One region of the Enterobacter sp. SA187 genome, then DNA from elsewhere that is predicted to be linked to it. Evidence: predicted binding sites of a transcription regulator. Region 1 holds the regulator's gene; each other region holds the start of a gene.
What was found. Region 1 encodes PhoB, which activates phosphate uptake and scavenging genes when phosphate is short. Its sites were predicted from a motif close to CTGTCATAAAACTGNCNNAT; they were not measured.
Positions count from the first base shown of each region.

Region 2: uvrB (excinuclease ABC subunit UvrB) is a predicted target of PhoB. The motif match lies at 2,823-2,842, and genes of this name have one in related genera.
Region 3: rpoH (RNA polymerase sigma factor RpoH) is a predicted target of PhoB. The motif match lies at 1,672-1,691, and genes of this name have one in related genera.

Region 1 is NZ_CP019113.1:2,166,873-2,171,917, forward strand. It holds gene sbcC (exonuclease subunit SbcC) at 1-326, opposite strand, end outside; gene sbcD (exonuclease subunit SbcD) at 323-1,525, opposite strand; gene phoB (phosphate response regulator transcription factor PhoB) at 1,723-2,412, shown strand; gene phoR (phosphate regulon sensor histidine kinase PhoR) at 2,434-3,729, shown strand; gene brnQ (branched-chain amino acid transporter carrier protein BrnQ) at 4,139-5,045, shown strand, end outside.
Region 2 is NZ_CP019113.1:2,600,434-2,605,478, forward strand. It holds gene bioF (8-amino-7-oxononanoate synthase) at 1-193, shown strand, start outside; gene bioC (malonyl-ACP O-methyltransferase BioC) at 177-932, shown strand; gene bioD (dethiobiotin synthase) at 925-1,626, shown strand; gene BMF08_RS12455 (ABC transporter ATP-binding protein) at 1,589-2,311, opposite strand; gene uvrB (excinuclease ABC subunit UvrB) at 3,075-5,045, shown strand, end outside.
Region 3 is NZ_CP019113.1:851,100-856,144, reverse strand. It holds gene ftsE (cell division ATP-binding protein FtsE) at 1-535, shown strand, start outside; gene ftsX (permease-like cell division protein FtsX) at 528-1,583, shown strand; gene rpoH (RNA polymerase sigma factor RpoH) at 1,851-2,705, shown strand; gene BMF08_RS04255 (4-aminobutyrate--2-oxoglutarate transaminase) at 2,859-4,124, shown strand; gene BMF08_RS04250 (branched-chain amino acid ABC transporter substrate-binding protein) at 4,270-5,045, shown strand, end outside.

The DNA.
Region 1 (5,045 bases):
AAATTGCCATCCGGCTGATTGCGGGCGCGGTTCTGGCTCCAAAAAGCGCGGTAAGCCACGCCTTTGACCTCAAACTCCACTTCCGCCAGACATTCAGCGGTATCGCGGGTCATCAGATCGTTTTGCGACTGGGAGACGCTGCTCAGACGCGGCGTTTCGTGATACAGCGCCAGACAGATGGCGTCGAGCAGGGTGGTTTTGCCCGCCCCCGTCGGCCCGGTGATGGCAAACAGCCCATTACTGGCGAACGGCTCGGCGGTGAAATCGATTTTCCATTCCCCTTTCAGGGAGTTGATATTTTTCAGGCGCAGACTGAGGATCTTCATGCGTCGTCTTCCTCCGTCAGGGCGTCAACGGTTTGCGCGAACAGCGTCTGTAAACGCGCGTTTTGCGCCTCGTCGAGGCTTTCCAGCGCCAGCCGCCGCTCAAAGACTTCTTCCACCTTCAGTTCGCTCAGGGTTTCGCGCAGTTCGCCCGCCAGCAGACGTTCGCGCTGCTCCCGGCTGCGGCGCACCAGCAACACTTCCACCGGCAGATCCCCGGTAAGCGCCTGGATTTTCCGTTGCGCGTCGGCCAGGTATTCGTCGGTGGTGATTTCAATATCCAGCCACACCGGCGGGCTGACCGGCTGGTCGCGCCATTGCTCAAGCTGTTCGCCGATAGCCGCCAGATCGCCTTTGATCACCGCCAGTTGCTGGGTAACCGGCACCGTCAGCGGCGTCACCTCCGTCAGCCTGCCGTCGCTGAAAGTCACCAGATTGACGCTTTTGGGCCTGCCGGTTTCATCAAAACTTAACGCGATGGGGGAGCCGCAATAACGGATATGTTCCTGACCGCCCACCAGCTGCGGGCGATGAATATGGCCGAGAGCAAGATAATCCACCGGCGGGAAGTTCTGCGCCGGAAAGGCGTCCAGCGTGCCGATATAAATGTCACGCACCGCGTCACTTTTGCTGGCTCCGACGGTGGTCAGATGGCCGCTGGCAATAACCGGCAGCCTCTGCTCCCCGCGCAGGGCGCAGGCGTCTTCATACTGCTGCTGGTAATACGCTGTGATGCTGGTCAGCAAAAGCTGTTGTTTCTGACTGCCGGATAACCCGGCCTGGCTTAGCACGATGTCGCGCGGGCGTAAAAACGGCACCGGGCAGAACACCGCGCCCGGCGTGCCGTCACGGCGTTTGAGCATAAAGGGCGCGCTGCCCGCGGTGGCGACCACGGTGGTGTTTAAAAAGGCGAGAATTTCGCGGGATTCGTTGAGCGTGGCGACGGAATCGTGGTTACCCGCCAGCACCACCAGGTGACAGCCGGTTTGCTGTAGATTCACCACAAAGCGGTTATAGAGTTCGCGGGCATAGCTCGGCGGCGAGCCGGTATCAAAAATGTCGCCTGCGACAATAATCACATCCACCTGCTGTTCTTCCGCGGTTTTCAGCAGCCAGTCAAGAAAGGCGGCATGTTCAGCGGCCCGGCTTTTGCTGTAAAAGTTTTGACCCAGGTGCCAGTCAGAGGTATGAAGAAGACGCATAACGATCCCATGGCAAAAAAGCGTGAAGCCGATTATAAACGTTAAGCGGCGTGAAGATAGTTATCGGTTTTTTCACGAGTGTCATAAAACAACGGCTTGAGTCATCAGGCAGTCATCATTTTCATAAATCTGTCATAAATCTGACGCATAATGCCACCGCAACATATACTGGCGACTTAATAAATACAGGGCAAATTATGGCGAGACGCATTCTGGTCGTGGAAGATGAAGCTCCAATTCGTGAAATGGTATGCTTTGTCCTCGAGCAAAACGGCTTCCAGCCTGTCGAAGCGGAAGATTATGACAGCGCGGTGAACCAGTTGAATGAACCCTGGCCCGATCTCATTTTGCTCGACTGGATGCTACCGGGCGGTTCCGGTATTCAGTTTATCAAACATGTGAAGCGTGAAGCCCTGACCCGTGATATTCCGGTGATGATGCTTACCGCCCGCGGCGAGGAAGAAGATCGCGTACGTGGTCTGGAAACCGGGGCGGATGATTACATCACCAAGCCGTTCTCGCCAAAAGAGCTGGTGGCGCGTATTAAAGCCGTGATGCGCCGCATCTCGCCGATGGCGGTGGAAGAGGTGATCGAAATGCAGGGGTTAAGCCTGGATCCCACTTCCCACCGCGTGATGACCGGCGAAAATCCCCTTGATATGGGGCCTACCGAATTTAAGCTTTTACACTTCTTTATGACCCATCCGGAGCGTGTCTACAGCCGTGAACAGTTGCTGAACCATGTGTGGGGCACCAACGTTTACGTTGAAGATCGCACGGTTGACGTGCATATTCGCCGCCTGCGTAAAGCGCTGGAACATAGCGGCCACGATCGTATGGTACAGACCGTCCGCGGTACGGGTTATCGTTTTTCGACCCGTTTCTAACATCTGAAGGGAGTGTGACGCGTGCTGGAACGGCTGTCATGGAAAAGGCTGGTGCTGGAGCTGGTGCTGTGTTGCATCCCGGCGCTGGTGCTCGGCGCCATATTTGGTTATCTGCCGTGGTTTTTGCTGGCGGCCGTCACCGGATTACTGGTCTGGCATTTCTGGAACTTACTGCAACTCTCCTGGTGGCTCTGGGTGGACAGAAGCATGACGCCGCCGCCGGGCCACGGTAGCTGGGAGCCGCTGTTATACGGGCTGCACCAGATGCAGATGCGTAACAAAAAACGCCGTCGCGAACTGGGCAGCCTGATCAAACGCTTCCGCAGCGGCGCGGAGTCGCTGCCGGACGCCGTGGTGCTTACCACCGCAGAAGGCGTGATCTTCTGGTGTAACGGTCTGGCCCAGCAATTGCTGGGTCTGCGCTGGCCGGACGATAACGGCCAGAACATCCTCAACCTGCTGCGTTATCCCGAATTCACCCAGTACCTGAAGCGTCAGGAATTCCTTAAGCCCCTTAATCTGGTGCTGAATAATGGCCGCCATCTGGAAATTCGCGTCATGCCCTACAGCGATCAGCAATTGCTGATGGTGGCGCGTGATGTCACGCAGATGCATCAGCTGGAAGGCGCGCGACGTAACTTCTTCGCCAACGTCAGCCATGAACTGCGCACGCCATTGACGGTGTTACAGGGTTATCTGGAGATGATGCAGGAGCAGACGCTGGAAGGCGCGCCCCGTGAAAAAGCGCTGCATACTATGCGCGAGCAGACCTCACGTATGGAAGGGCTGGTGCGCCAGCTGCTGACGCTCTCTAAAATTGAAGCCTCGCCGGTGCAACTGCTGAACGAAACCATTGATGTGCCGATGATGCTGCGGGTGGTGGAGCGGGAAGCGCAAACCCTCAGCCAGCAAAAGCAGACTATTGAGTTCCACATCGACAGCTCGCTGAAAGTGCTGGGCAGTGAAGATCAGCTGCGTAGCGCCATCTCTAACCTGGTGTATAACGCGGTCAACCATACGCCCCCCGCCACCCATATTGTGGTGAGCTGGAAGCGCGTACCCCACGGCGCAGAATTTTGCGTTGAAGATAACGGACCGGGGATCGCGGCCGAGCACATTCCGCGCCTGACGGAGCGTTTCTACCGGGTGGATAAAGCGCGATCCCGGCAGACCGGCGGCAGTGGGCTTGGGCTGGCCATCGTTAAACATGCGGTCAATCATCACGACAGCCGCCTCAATATTACCAGCACGCCAGGGCAGGGCACGCGTTTCAGTTTTATTCTGCCGGAACGTTTGATCGCCAAAAACAGCGCCTGACGCCCCGACTGTCAGCTTATCTTTCCGCAGGCCAGCTAATGCTGGCCTGTTTGCGTTCCGGTTCACCTTTTTCTGACCGATTATTGTACGGCTGATGATTTTTTGTTCGCATGATAAGCCATGTGTTTTTCTTATACATAGCGTTTTGAACTGGTAACCATATAGGTAGCAGCAGATCCATCTGGTTTTACGATCCCGTCTTGCCTTTAAACGTTATAAGCGTTTAAATTGCGCCCCTGATACTGTCATACCGACTGTATTTGCGTGGTAAATCGAAAAACTATTCTTCGCCACGTCATGCGGGAAGCATATCCCGCTGAAATTGAGAGAAATTGCCGTCGTATTGTTCCAAAGGCACTGGCGAACATTTCATCGTTTCCAACACCACATCCACAGGCAGCACACGTTTATGACTCATCGCTTAAAACCACGAGACATCATGGCTCTGGGCTTTATGACTTTCGCCCTCTTTGTCGGCGCAGGTAACATTATTTTTCCGCCAATGGTCGGTTTGCAGGCGGGTGAACACGTCTGGACGGCGGCGTTCGGCTTTCTGATCACCGCCGTAGGCCTGCCGGTGCTGACTGTAGTCGCGCTGGCGAAAGTGGGCGGCGGCGTGGACAGCCTCAGTATGCCGATCGGCAAAGCGGCGGGCGTGCTGCTGGCCACCGTCTGCTATCTGGCGGTCGGGCCGTTGTTTGCGATCCCGCGTACCACCACCGTCTCCTTTGAAGTCGGTATTGCCCCGCTGACCGGCGACGGCGCGATGCCGCTGATGATTTACAGCCTCGTCTATTTTGCGCTGGTGATCCTGGTATCGCTCTATCCGGGCAAACTGCTGGATACCGTGGGTAACTTCCTCGCGCCGATGAAAATCATCGCCCTGACGGTGCTGTCCGTTGCCGCGCTCGTCTGGCCGGCAGGCCCGATCAGCAGCGCGATGGATGCCTACCAGAATGCCGCGTTCTCTAACGGCTTTGTGAACGGCTATCTCACCATGGATACGCTGGGCGCGATGGTCTTTGGCATCGTCATCGTTAACGCCGCCCGTTCGCGCGGCGTGACAGATTCCCGTCTGCTGACCCGTTACACTATCTGGGCTGGCCTGATTGCCGGTGTGGGTCTGACGCTGCTGTATCTGGCGCTGTTCCGCCTCGGCTCTGACAGCAGCACGCTGGTAGAACAGTCTGCCAACGGCGCGGCTATTCTTCATGCTTACGTTCAGCACACCTTTGGCGGCGCAGGCAGCCTGCTACTGGCGGCGCTGATTTTCCTCGCCTGTCTGGTGACGGCGGTTGGCCTGACCTGCGCCTGTG
Region 2 (5,045 bases), 430 kb from region 1:
GCTGATCGTCGGCGATAACGGACGGGCGCTGGATCTGGCCGCGCGGCTGCGGCAGGCGGGCTGCTGGGTGACGGCGATCCGCCCGCCCACCGTGCCGCCGGGCACCGCGCGTCTGCGGCTGACCCTGACGGCAGATCATGAACCGCAGGACATTGATCGTTTGCTGGAGGCGCTGCATGACGCCGGTGAATAAATCTGCGGTCGCCGCCGCCTTTGGCCGCGCCGCGCAGGGCTATGCCCATCATGCGCAATTGCAGACGCAAAGCGCCGAACTGCTGCTGGCGATGACCGGTGAACGATCCGTTGAACGGGTGCTCGACGCCGGTTGCGGTCCGGGAACCCTCAGCCGTTACTGGCGTGAGCAGGGCGCGCAGGTGACTGCGCTTGATCTCTCCGCGCCCATGCTCGACGAAGCCCGCCGCCAGCAGGCCGCGCATCACTATGTGCTGGCAGATATTGAAGCGATGCCCTTTGACCACGCGCAGTTTGACCTGGCGTGGAGCAATCTGGCGGTGCAGTGGTGTGACGATCTGCATCAGGCGTTAAGCGAGCTGAACCGCGTGGTGCGTCCCGGTGGCGCGGTGGCCTTTACCACGCTGGCGGCAGGCTCCCTGCCGGAGCTGAATCAGGCCTGGCAGGCGGTGGATCATCACCCGCACGCCAACCGTTTTTTACCGGCGCAGCAGCTGACTGACACGGTGAGTGGCTGGCGCGGCCGCAGCGGGCTCGCGCATATCACGCTGGATTTTGACGATGCGCTCAGCGCCATGCGTTCGCTGAAGGGCATCGGCGCCACGCATCTGCATGAAGGGCGTCAGGCCCAGGCGCTGACCCGCGGACAACTGCAACGCCTGCAGCTGGCGTGGCCGCAACGCGCGGGACGCTATCCGCTGACATATTCACTATTCTGGGGAGTAATTGAACGTGACTGAACGCTATTTTGTCACCGGTACGGACACCGAAGTGGGGAAAACCGTCGCCAGCTGCGCGCTGTTGCAGGCGGCAACCGCGCGGGGAAAACGCACTGCGGGTTATAAACCTGTGGCCTCCGGCAGCGAGATGACCCTGGACGGGCTGCGCAACAGCGACGCGCTGGCCCTGCAATGCCACGCCAGCCTGACGCTGGACTATGAGGCGGTAAATCCCTATATCTTTGCCGAGCCGACCTCGCCGCATATCGTCAGCGCCGATCAGGGGATCCCCATTGATTTTGGCGTGATGTCAGCAGGCTTACGCGCGCTGGAAACACAGGCGGACTGGGTGCTGGTGGAAGGCGCTGGCGGCTGGTTCACCCCGCTGACAGAACGCCAGAGTTATGCGGACTGGGTGAGACAGGAAGCGCTGCCGGTAATACTTGTGGTCGGCGTGAAGCTCGGCTGTATTAATCATGCGATGCTTACCGCGCTGGCGGTACGTCAGGCGGGGTTACGGCTGGCAGGCTGGATCGCCAACGACGTGCAGCCGCCGGGCAAACGTCATGCGGAGTATCTGGAAACGCTGCGACGCGTGCTGCCCGCCCCTTTTCTGGGGGAGATCCCCTGGCTTGCAGACGCGCCGCTGGAACGGCAAAACGGTCATTATCTTGATCTCAGCGGTCTTGATCCTGCGTCATCCAGTGGGAAATAAGCTGGTCATCTAACTGATGCACATGCCCCTGCGCCACGTTGCGCCCGCGATGCAGCAGGCAGAAGCGGTCGGCAACGCGGCGGATAAACGACAAATGCTGCTCCGCCAGCAGGATGGTCATGCCGAGATCCTGATTCAGCCGCACCAGTAAATTGCCGAGCTTATGGATAAAGGCCTGGCCCGCGCCCCGCGTCGGTTCATCAAGGATCAGCAAACGCGGTTGGGTGACCAGTGCGCGGGCCAGCGCCAGCTGATACTGGTCGTCTTCGGACAAGCCCGCGCCCTTTACCTGGCGCAGCGCGTACAGTTCCGGAAAGAGATCGTAGATCGCCGGTGTCACCGCACAGCCCGGCTCGCCTGCCGCCAGCATCGCAATATGCAGATTTTCCTCGACCGTCAGCTGGGAAAAGATCCGCCGATCCTGCGGCACATAACCAATCCCCATCGCCGTGCGGTGCGCCGCCGTCACCTGTAACAGATCCAGCGGCGGGGCGCTGGCTTCCTGCCAGATAATGCTGCCGCTCTCTATGGGCAGATTGCCGGTGATACAGTTTACCAGCGTGGTTTTCCCCATCCCCTGTAAGCCCATCACCGTGGTACAGGTGCCGGGCACTAAATCTAAATCCACGTTCCACAGCGTATGCTGATCGCCGTAATACTGATTTACTGCGCGTAGACGTAACATCGGGCTTCTCCTGTTGCTGGTGGCTACTGGCGCTGACTCTGTAAACGAGATGTTGCAAAAGACTTGCCACCTCCGACAAAAGTCGTATTTTTCGGAGCAGGATGACCAAAAAGACGGGAATTTACCGCACGCTGAGATTACCGCAGAAAATCCTGCACGCTGTGGGTGCGTGGCAGGCGAAAAGGGTGCATCAGCGAAACGGTTTGGTCACCGAATCGCCAGGCTTTTACCCGACGGCACACTTTGTTCCACGCAAAATTTAGTGATAAAAATTTTTTGTTATTGCCGTCTCGCCTGAAACCGGGAATTTGCTGAGCGGCAGGGGATATGGCCTGGCGGGAGTTATCCACTATTCCTGTGGATAACCATGTGCATTAGAGTTAGAAAACACGTGAGAAGCGAGAGTTCATGCGGCCTGGACATGAATTGATGCGAAACGCGGCTTTTCAGTATATTTATTTAATATCAATAACTTGTATAAAAGCAATGCCTGTAAAAAAAGTGTCACTGACTGCCACAAAACTTTCATGACATCACTTGACAAATGTTAAATAGGAAAACTTTTTGGGGATAACCTTTTTAGCGCAGCGTTTTATGCCGCAGGCAGGATAAAGTCCCGCCCGTTGCGCGCGCAGGTTTACGCCTCCACTTTCATAAACTAGCCTGATACTGGTTTTTCATCCAGTATTTTTTATTGGCAAAAATCGCCGTCGCGAGTAAAATTAATCACCTGCCCGCTCATTCCTCCACCAGGTAGCCGTTCATGAGTAAACCGTTCAAACTGAATTCTGCGTTTAAACCTTCTGGCGATCAGCCAGAGGCCATCCGTCGCCTGAAAGAAGGGCTGGAAGACGGACTGGCGCACCAAACCTTGCTGGGGGTAACCGGTTCAGGGAAAACGTTCACCATCGCTAATGTGATCGCCGACCTTCAGCGTCCGACCATGGTGCTGGCGCCTAACAAAACCCTGGCCGCGCAGCTCTATGGCGAGATGAAAGAGTTCTTCCCGGATAACGCCGTGGAATATTTCGTCTCCTACTACGATTACTACCAGCCGGAAGCCTATGTGCCGAGCTCTGACACCTTTATCGAAAAAGATTCGTCGGTGAACGAGCATATCGAACAGATGCGTCTGTCGGCGACCAAAGCCCTGCTGGAGCGTCGTGACGTGGTGGTGGTGGCTTCCGTATCGGCCATTTACGGTCTGGGCGATCCTGATCTGTACCTGAAAATGATGCTGCACCTGACCACCGGTATGATCATCGATCAGCGCGCCATCGTGCGCCGCCTGGCGGAGTTGCAATACACCCGTAACGATCAGGCGTTCCAGCGCGGCACATTCCGCGTGCGCGGCGAAGTGATCGATATTTTCCCGGCGGAATCCGACGATATGGCGCTGCGCGTCGAACTGTTCGACGAAGAGGTGGAGCGCCTGTCGCTGTTTGATCCGCTTACCGGGCATGTGGAATCGTCTATCCAGCGCTTTACCGTGTATCCGAAAACGCACTATGTAACGCCGCGCGAACGTATCGTGCAGGCGATGGAAGAGATCAAAGTCGATCTCGCCGACCGCCGTCAGACCCTGCTTGCTAATAATAAACTGCTGGAAGAGCAGCGCCTGACGCAGCGCACCCAGTTTGACCTCGAAATGATGAACGAACTGGGCTATTGCTCCGGGGTGGAAAACTACTCCCGCTACCTTTCCGGTCGCGGGCCGGGGGAAGCGCCGCCAACGCTGTTTGACTATCTGCCTGCGGATGGCCTGCTGGTGGTGGACGAATCCCACGTCACCATCCCGCAGATCGGCGGCATGTACCGTGGCGACCGCGCGCGAAAAGAGACGCTGGTGGAATATGGCTTCCGTCTGCCGTCGGCGCTGGATAACCGTCCGATGAAATTTGAAGAGTTCGAAGCCCTGGCGCCGCAGACCATCTACGTGTCGGCGACGCCGGGTCCTTACGAGCTGGAAAAATCAGGGGAAGATATTGTCGACCAGGTGGTGCGTCCGACCGGCCTGCTGGATCCGATTATCGAAGTGCGCCCGGTGGCGACCCAGGTGGACGATCTGCTTTCCGAGATCCGCAAGCGCGTCGCCATCAACGAGCGTGTGCTGGTCACCACGCTCACCAAACGTATGGCCGAGGATTTGACCGAGTACCTCGAAGAGCATGGCGAAAAGGTGCGCTATCTGCACTCAGATATCGATACCGTGGAGCGTATGGAGATCATCCGCGACCTGCGTCTTGGCGAATTTGACGTGCTGGTGGGCATTAACCTCTTGCGTGAGGGGCTGGATATGCCGGAGGTGTCGCTGGTGGCGATCCTCGATGCCGACAAAGAAGGCTTCCTGCGTTCTGAACGCTCGCTGATCCAGACCATCGGTCGCGCGGCGCGTAACGTTAACGGTAAAGCCATTCTCTACGGCGATCGCATCACCGCGTCGATGGCGAAAGCCATCAGCGAAACCGAACGTCGTCGCGAGAAACAGCACCAGTACAACGTCGAGCACGGCATTACGCCGCAGGGTCTGAACAAGAAAGTGGTGGATATTCTGGCGCTGGGCGAGAACATCGCGAAAACCAAAGCGAAAGGCCGCGGTAAGTCCCGCTCGCCGGTGGTGGAAGAGAGCCTGGAACGCCTGCTGACGCCAAAAGCGATGCAGCAGAAGATCCACGAACTGGAAGCGCAGATGATGCAGCACGCGCAAAATCTGGAGTTCGAAGAAGCCGCTGCC
Region 3 (5,045 bases), 1.3 Mb from region 1:
AAAGCTGATCTGCGGTATCGAGCGGCCAAGCGCCGGGAAAATCTGGTTTTCCGGGCATGAGATCAGCCGTCTGAAAAACCGCGAAGTGCCGTTTCTGCGTCGGCAGATCGGCATGATTTTTCAGGATCACCATCTGTTAATGGACCGTACGGTCTTTGACAACGTGGCGATCCCGCTGATTATCGCCGGGGCCAGCGGTGAAGACATTCGTCGTCGCGTATCGGCGGCGCTGGATAAAGTCGGGCTGCTCGACAAAGCGAAAAACTTTCCCATTCAGCTTTCCGGCGGTGAACAGCAGCGCGTGGGCATTGCCCGTGCGGTAGTGAACAAACCTGCGGTGCTGCTGGCGGACGAACCGACCGGTAACCTGGACGACGCGCTGTCGGAAGGGATTTTGCGTCTGTTTGAAGAATTCAACCGCGTTGGGGTAACGGTACTGATGGCCACGCACGACATGAGTCTGATTGCGCGCCGCTCGTACCGCATGCTGAGTCTGAGCGACGGTCATTTGCATGGAGGCCTGACGGGTGAATAAACGCGACGCAGTCAATCAAATCCGCCAGTTCGGCAATAAACTGGACCGCTTCCGTAAACCGGGACAGGGCAGCGGCGGCAACCGTGGCGGTTCCGGCCGCAGCAAAACGCCGCCGAAGCCTGGCTCGCGCAAGACCAACGTTTTTAATGAACAGATGCGCTACGCCTGGCAGGGCGCGGTGCAGGATCTGAAAAGCAAACCGCTGGCGACTCTGCTGACGGTGATGGTGATCGCCATCTCCCTGACGCTGCCGAGCGTCTGCTATATGGTGTACAAAAACGTTCACCAGGCCTCATCGCAGTATTACCCGTCGCCGCAAATTACCGTCTACTTCGATAAGACACTGGACGACGGCGCCGCGCAGCAGGTGGTCGGGCAGTTGCAGGCGGAACAGGGCGTCGAGAAGGTGAACTACCTGTCGCGGGAAGACGCGCTGGGCGAGTTCCGCAACTGGTCAGGCTTTGGCGGCGCGCTGGATATGCTGGAAGAAAACCCACTGCCCGCTGTGGCGGTCGTGGTGCCGAAAATCGACTTCCAGAATACCGAATCGCTGAATACCCTGCGCGACCGTATCACCCGCATTAACGGCATTGATGAAGTGCGGATGGACGACAGCTGGTTTGCGCGTCTGGCTGCGCTCACCGGGCTGGTGGGCCGCGTGTCTGTGATGATCGGCATTCTGATGGTGGCGGCGGTATTTCTCGTCATCGGTAACAGCGTGCGTCTGAGCATTTTCTCCCGTCGCGACAGCATCAACGTGCAGAAACTGATCGGCGCAACGGATGGCTTTATTCTACGTCCGTTCCTCTACGGCGGGGCGCTGCTCGGCTTTAGCGGGGCATTCCTGTCGCTCATTCTGTCGGAGATCCTGGTGATGCGGCTGTCATCGGCGGTGACGGAAGTGGCGAAGATTTTCGGCACCCAGTTTGAGCTAAGCGGCCTCTCATTTGACGAGTGTTTATTACTGCTGCTGGTGTGCTCAATGATTGGCTGGCTGGCCGCGTGGCTGGCAACGGTGCAACATTTACGTCACTTTACCCCCGACTAAAAATTCTCTGATATACTCTTTCCCTGCTGCATCGGATGTCTGTTAGCAGGGAAAGAGTCCCTGATCTCTCTTTTCTCCTGCTTAGCCTTTATCATAGTAATGTCACATTTTGTGCGTAATCTATTCACAACGTTGCATGGAACTTGTGGATAAAATCACTGTCTGATAAAAGTGTGGATGATATTCTCGCTGCTCATAAGCGCTGGCATGTTTGTTGCCTGAAGGGGACAAGCCGCCGCCAGTAAGAAGTACATTGAGAGGATTTGAATGACCAAAGAAATGCAAACTTTAGCTTTAGCCCCTGTTGGTAACCTGGAATCTTATATCCGGGCTGCGAACGCATGGCCGATGTTGACGGCTGATGAAGAGCGGGAGCTTGCTGAAAAGCTGCATTACCAGGGTTCACTGGAAGCAGCTAAAACGCTGATCCTGTCGCACCTGCGCTTTGTTGTTCATATTGCTCGTAACTACTCGGGCTATGGCCTTCCGCAGGCAGACCTGATTCAGGAAGGTAATATCGGCCTGATGAAAGCTGTGCGCCGCTTCAATCCGGAAGTGGGTGTGCGTCTGGTCTCTTTCGCCGTGCACTGGATCAAAGCCGAAATTCACGAATACGTGCTGCGTAACTGGCGTATTGTGAAGGTCGCCACCACTAAAGCGCAGCGTAAGCTGTTCTTTAACCTGCGTAAAACCAAGCAGCGTCTGGGCTGGTTTAATCAGGACGAAGTGGAAATGGTCGCCCGCGAGCTGGGTGTTTCCAGTAAAGACGTGCGTGAGATGGAATCCCGTATGGCCGCCCAGGACATGACCTTTGACATGTCGTCGGACGATGAATCCGACAGCCAGCCAATGGCGCCGGTACTCTATCTCCAGGATAAAACCTCTAACTTTGCCGACGGCATTGAAGACGATAACTGGGAAGAGCAGGCCGCGAACAAACTGACCGATGCGATGCAGGGTCTCGACGAGCGTAGCCAGGCGATCATTCGCGCCCGCTGGCTGGACGAAGACAACAAGTCTACATTGCAGGAACTGGCCGACCGCTATGGTGTTTCCGCTGAGCGTGTGCGCCAGCTGGAAAAGAACGCCATGAAAAAACTGCGTATCGCCATCGAAGCCTGATCTCCGCAAACCGCTTTTTGTGGTTTGACGTCAAAGACCCCTGGATGAAAGTCCGGGGGTTTTGTTTTTTTACGCCTGCTCTGGCGATTTTTTACCCTGTGGCAAACACTTACAGATGCGCATTTCGTGTTTATGGCATCTCAGGGGGTCAGGGTGAAAAATAACGAACTCAATGAAAGACGTTTACAGGCCACGCCGCGCGGCATTGGCGTGATGTGTAATTTTTATGCGGATAAAGCCGAAAACGCCACGCTGTGGGACGTGGAAGGCAACGAGGTGATCGACTTCGCCGCGGGCATTGCCGTGCTCAATACCGGGCATCGTCATCCGAAAGTGATGGCCGCCGTGGAAAAACAGCTGCACGCCTTTACGCACACGGCGTATCAAATCGTGCCCTATGAGAGTTACGTCGCGCTGGCGGAAAAAATCAACGCGCGCGTGCCAGTCGCAGGGCCTGCCAAAACCGCCTTTTTCTCGACCGGCGCTGAAGCGGTGGAAAACGCGGTGAAAATCGCCCGCGCGTACACTCGCAGGCCGGGTCTTATCACCTTTGGCGGCGGCTTTCATGGCCGCACCTATATGACGATGGCGATGACCGGCAAAGTCGCGCCCTACAAAATCGGCTTCGGTCCCTTCCCCGGATCGGTGTTTCACGCGCAGTACCCTAATACGCTGCATGGCGTGAGTACAGCCGATGCGCTGAACAGCCTTGAGCGTATTTTCAAAGCAGACATCGCGCCGGATCAGGTGGCGGCCATCGTGCTGGAGCCGGTGCAGGGTGAGGGCGGATTTGTCATCGCACCGGATGATTTCATGCAGGGACTGCGCGCCCTGTGTGATACCCACGGCATTCTCTTGATTGCCGACGAAGTGCAGACCGGCTTTGCCCGTACCGGCAAACTTTTTGCCATGGAGCATTTCAGCGTCAAACCCGATCTCATCACCATGGCGAAAAGCCTCGCCGGTGGGCTGCCGCTGTCGGCGGTAGCGGGACGCGCAGAGGTGATGGACGCGCCTGCGCCGGGCGGGCTGGGCGGCACCTATGCCGGAAACCCGCTGGCAGTGGCGGCAGCCCTGGCGGTGCTGGAGGTGATCGACGAAGAAAACCTGTGCCAGCGCGCGGCCCAACTGGGACAGCATCTGGTGGAAGTGCTGGAAAAAGCCAGAGCGGAGTGCCCGCAGATTGCCGGGATCCGCGCGCTGGGTTCCATGGTGGCGGTGGAGTTCGCCGATCCGCACAGCGGCGAGCCGTCGCCGGAATTTACCCGTCAGGTACAGGCGCGGGCGCTGGAGGCCGGACTGCTGCTGCTCAACTGCGGCGTGTACGGCAACGTGATACGTTTCCTCTATCCGCTGACCATTCCGGAAGCGCAGTTCCGGCAGGCGCTGGATATTATTCACGCGTCGCTAACCCGGTAAAAATGTTGTTACATATTCTGAAAAATGGGGTATGTTTTAGCAGAGTATGCTGCTAAAGCACGGGCGGCAGACCAATAATCGAAATAAAGTGCTGAACAACAACATCACAACGAATGTAATAACCACAATAATGGGGATTCTCAGGATGAAAATGAAGGGTAAAGCGTTACTGGCAGGATGTATCGCGCTGGCAATGAGCAACGTCGCATTCGCGAAAGACATTAAAGTTGCGGTGGTGGGCGCGATGTCCGGCCCGGTAGCGCAGTATGGCGACCAGGAATTTACCGGCGCGAAACAGGCGATCGAAGACATCAACGCCAAAGGCGGTATCAAAGGCGACAAGCTGGTTGCGGTACAGTACGACGATGCCTGTGACCCGAAACAAGCCGTTGCCGTTGCCAACAAAGTGGTTAACGACGGTATCAAATACGTGATCGGCCACCTGTGTTCCTCCTCTACCCAGCCAGCGTCTGACATTTATGAAGACGAAGGCATTCTGATGATCACGCCAGCTGCCACCGCGCCGGAACTGACCGCACGCGGCTATAACATGCTGCTGCGCACCACCGGTCTGGACTCTGACCAGGGCCCGACGGCTGCAAAATACATTCTGGAAAAAGTGAAGCCGCAGCGTATCGCCGTGATCCATGACAAACAGCAATACGGTGAAGGCCTGGCGCGTGCCGTGCAGGAAAACCTGAAGAAAGGCAACGCGAACGTGGTGTTCTTCGACGGTCTGACTGCGGGTGAGAAAGACTTCTCCACGCTGGTGGCGCGTCTGAAGAAAGAGAATATCGACTTCGTTTACTACGGTGGCTACCACCCGGAAATGGGGCAGATCCTGCGCCAGGCGCGTGCTGCCGGTCTGAAAACCCAGTTTATGGGCCCGGAAGGCGTGGCGAACGTCTCCCTGTCTAACAT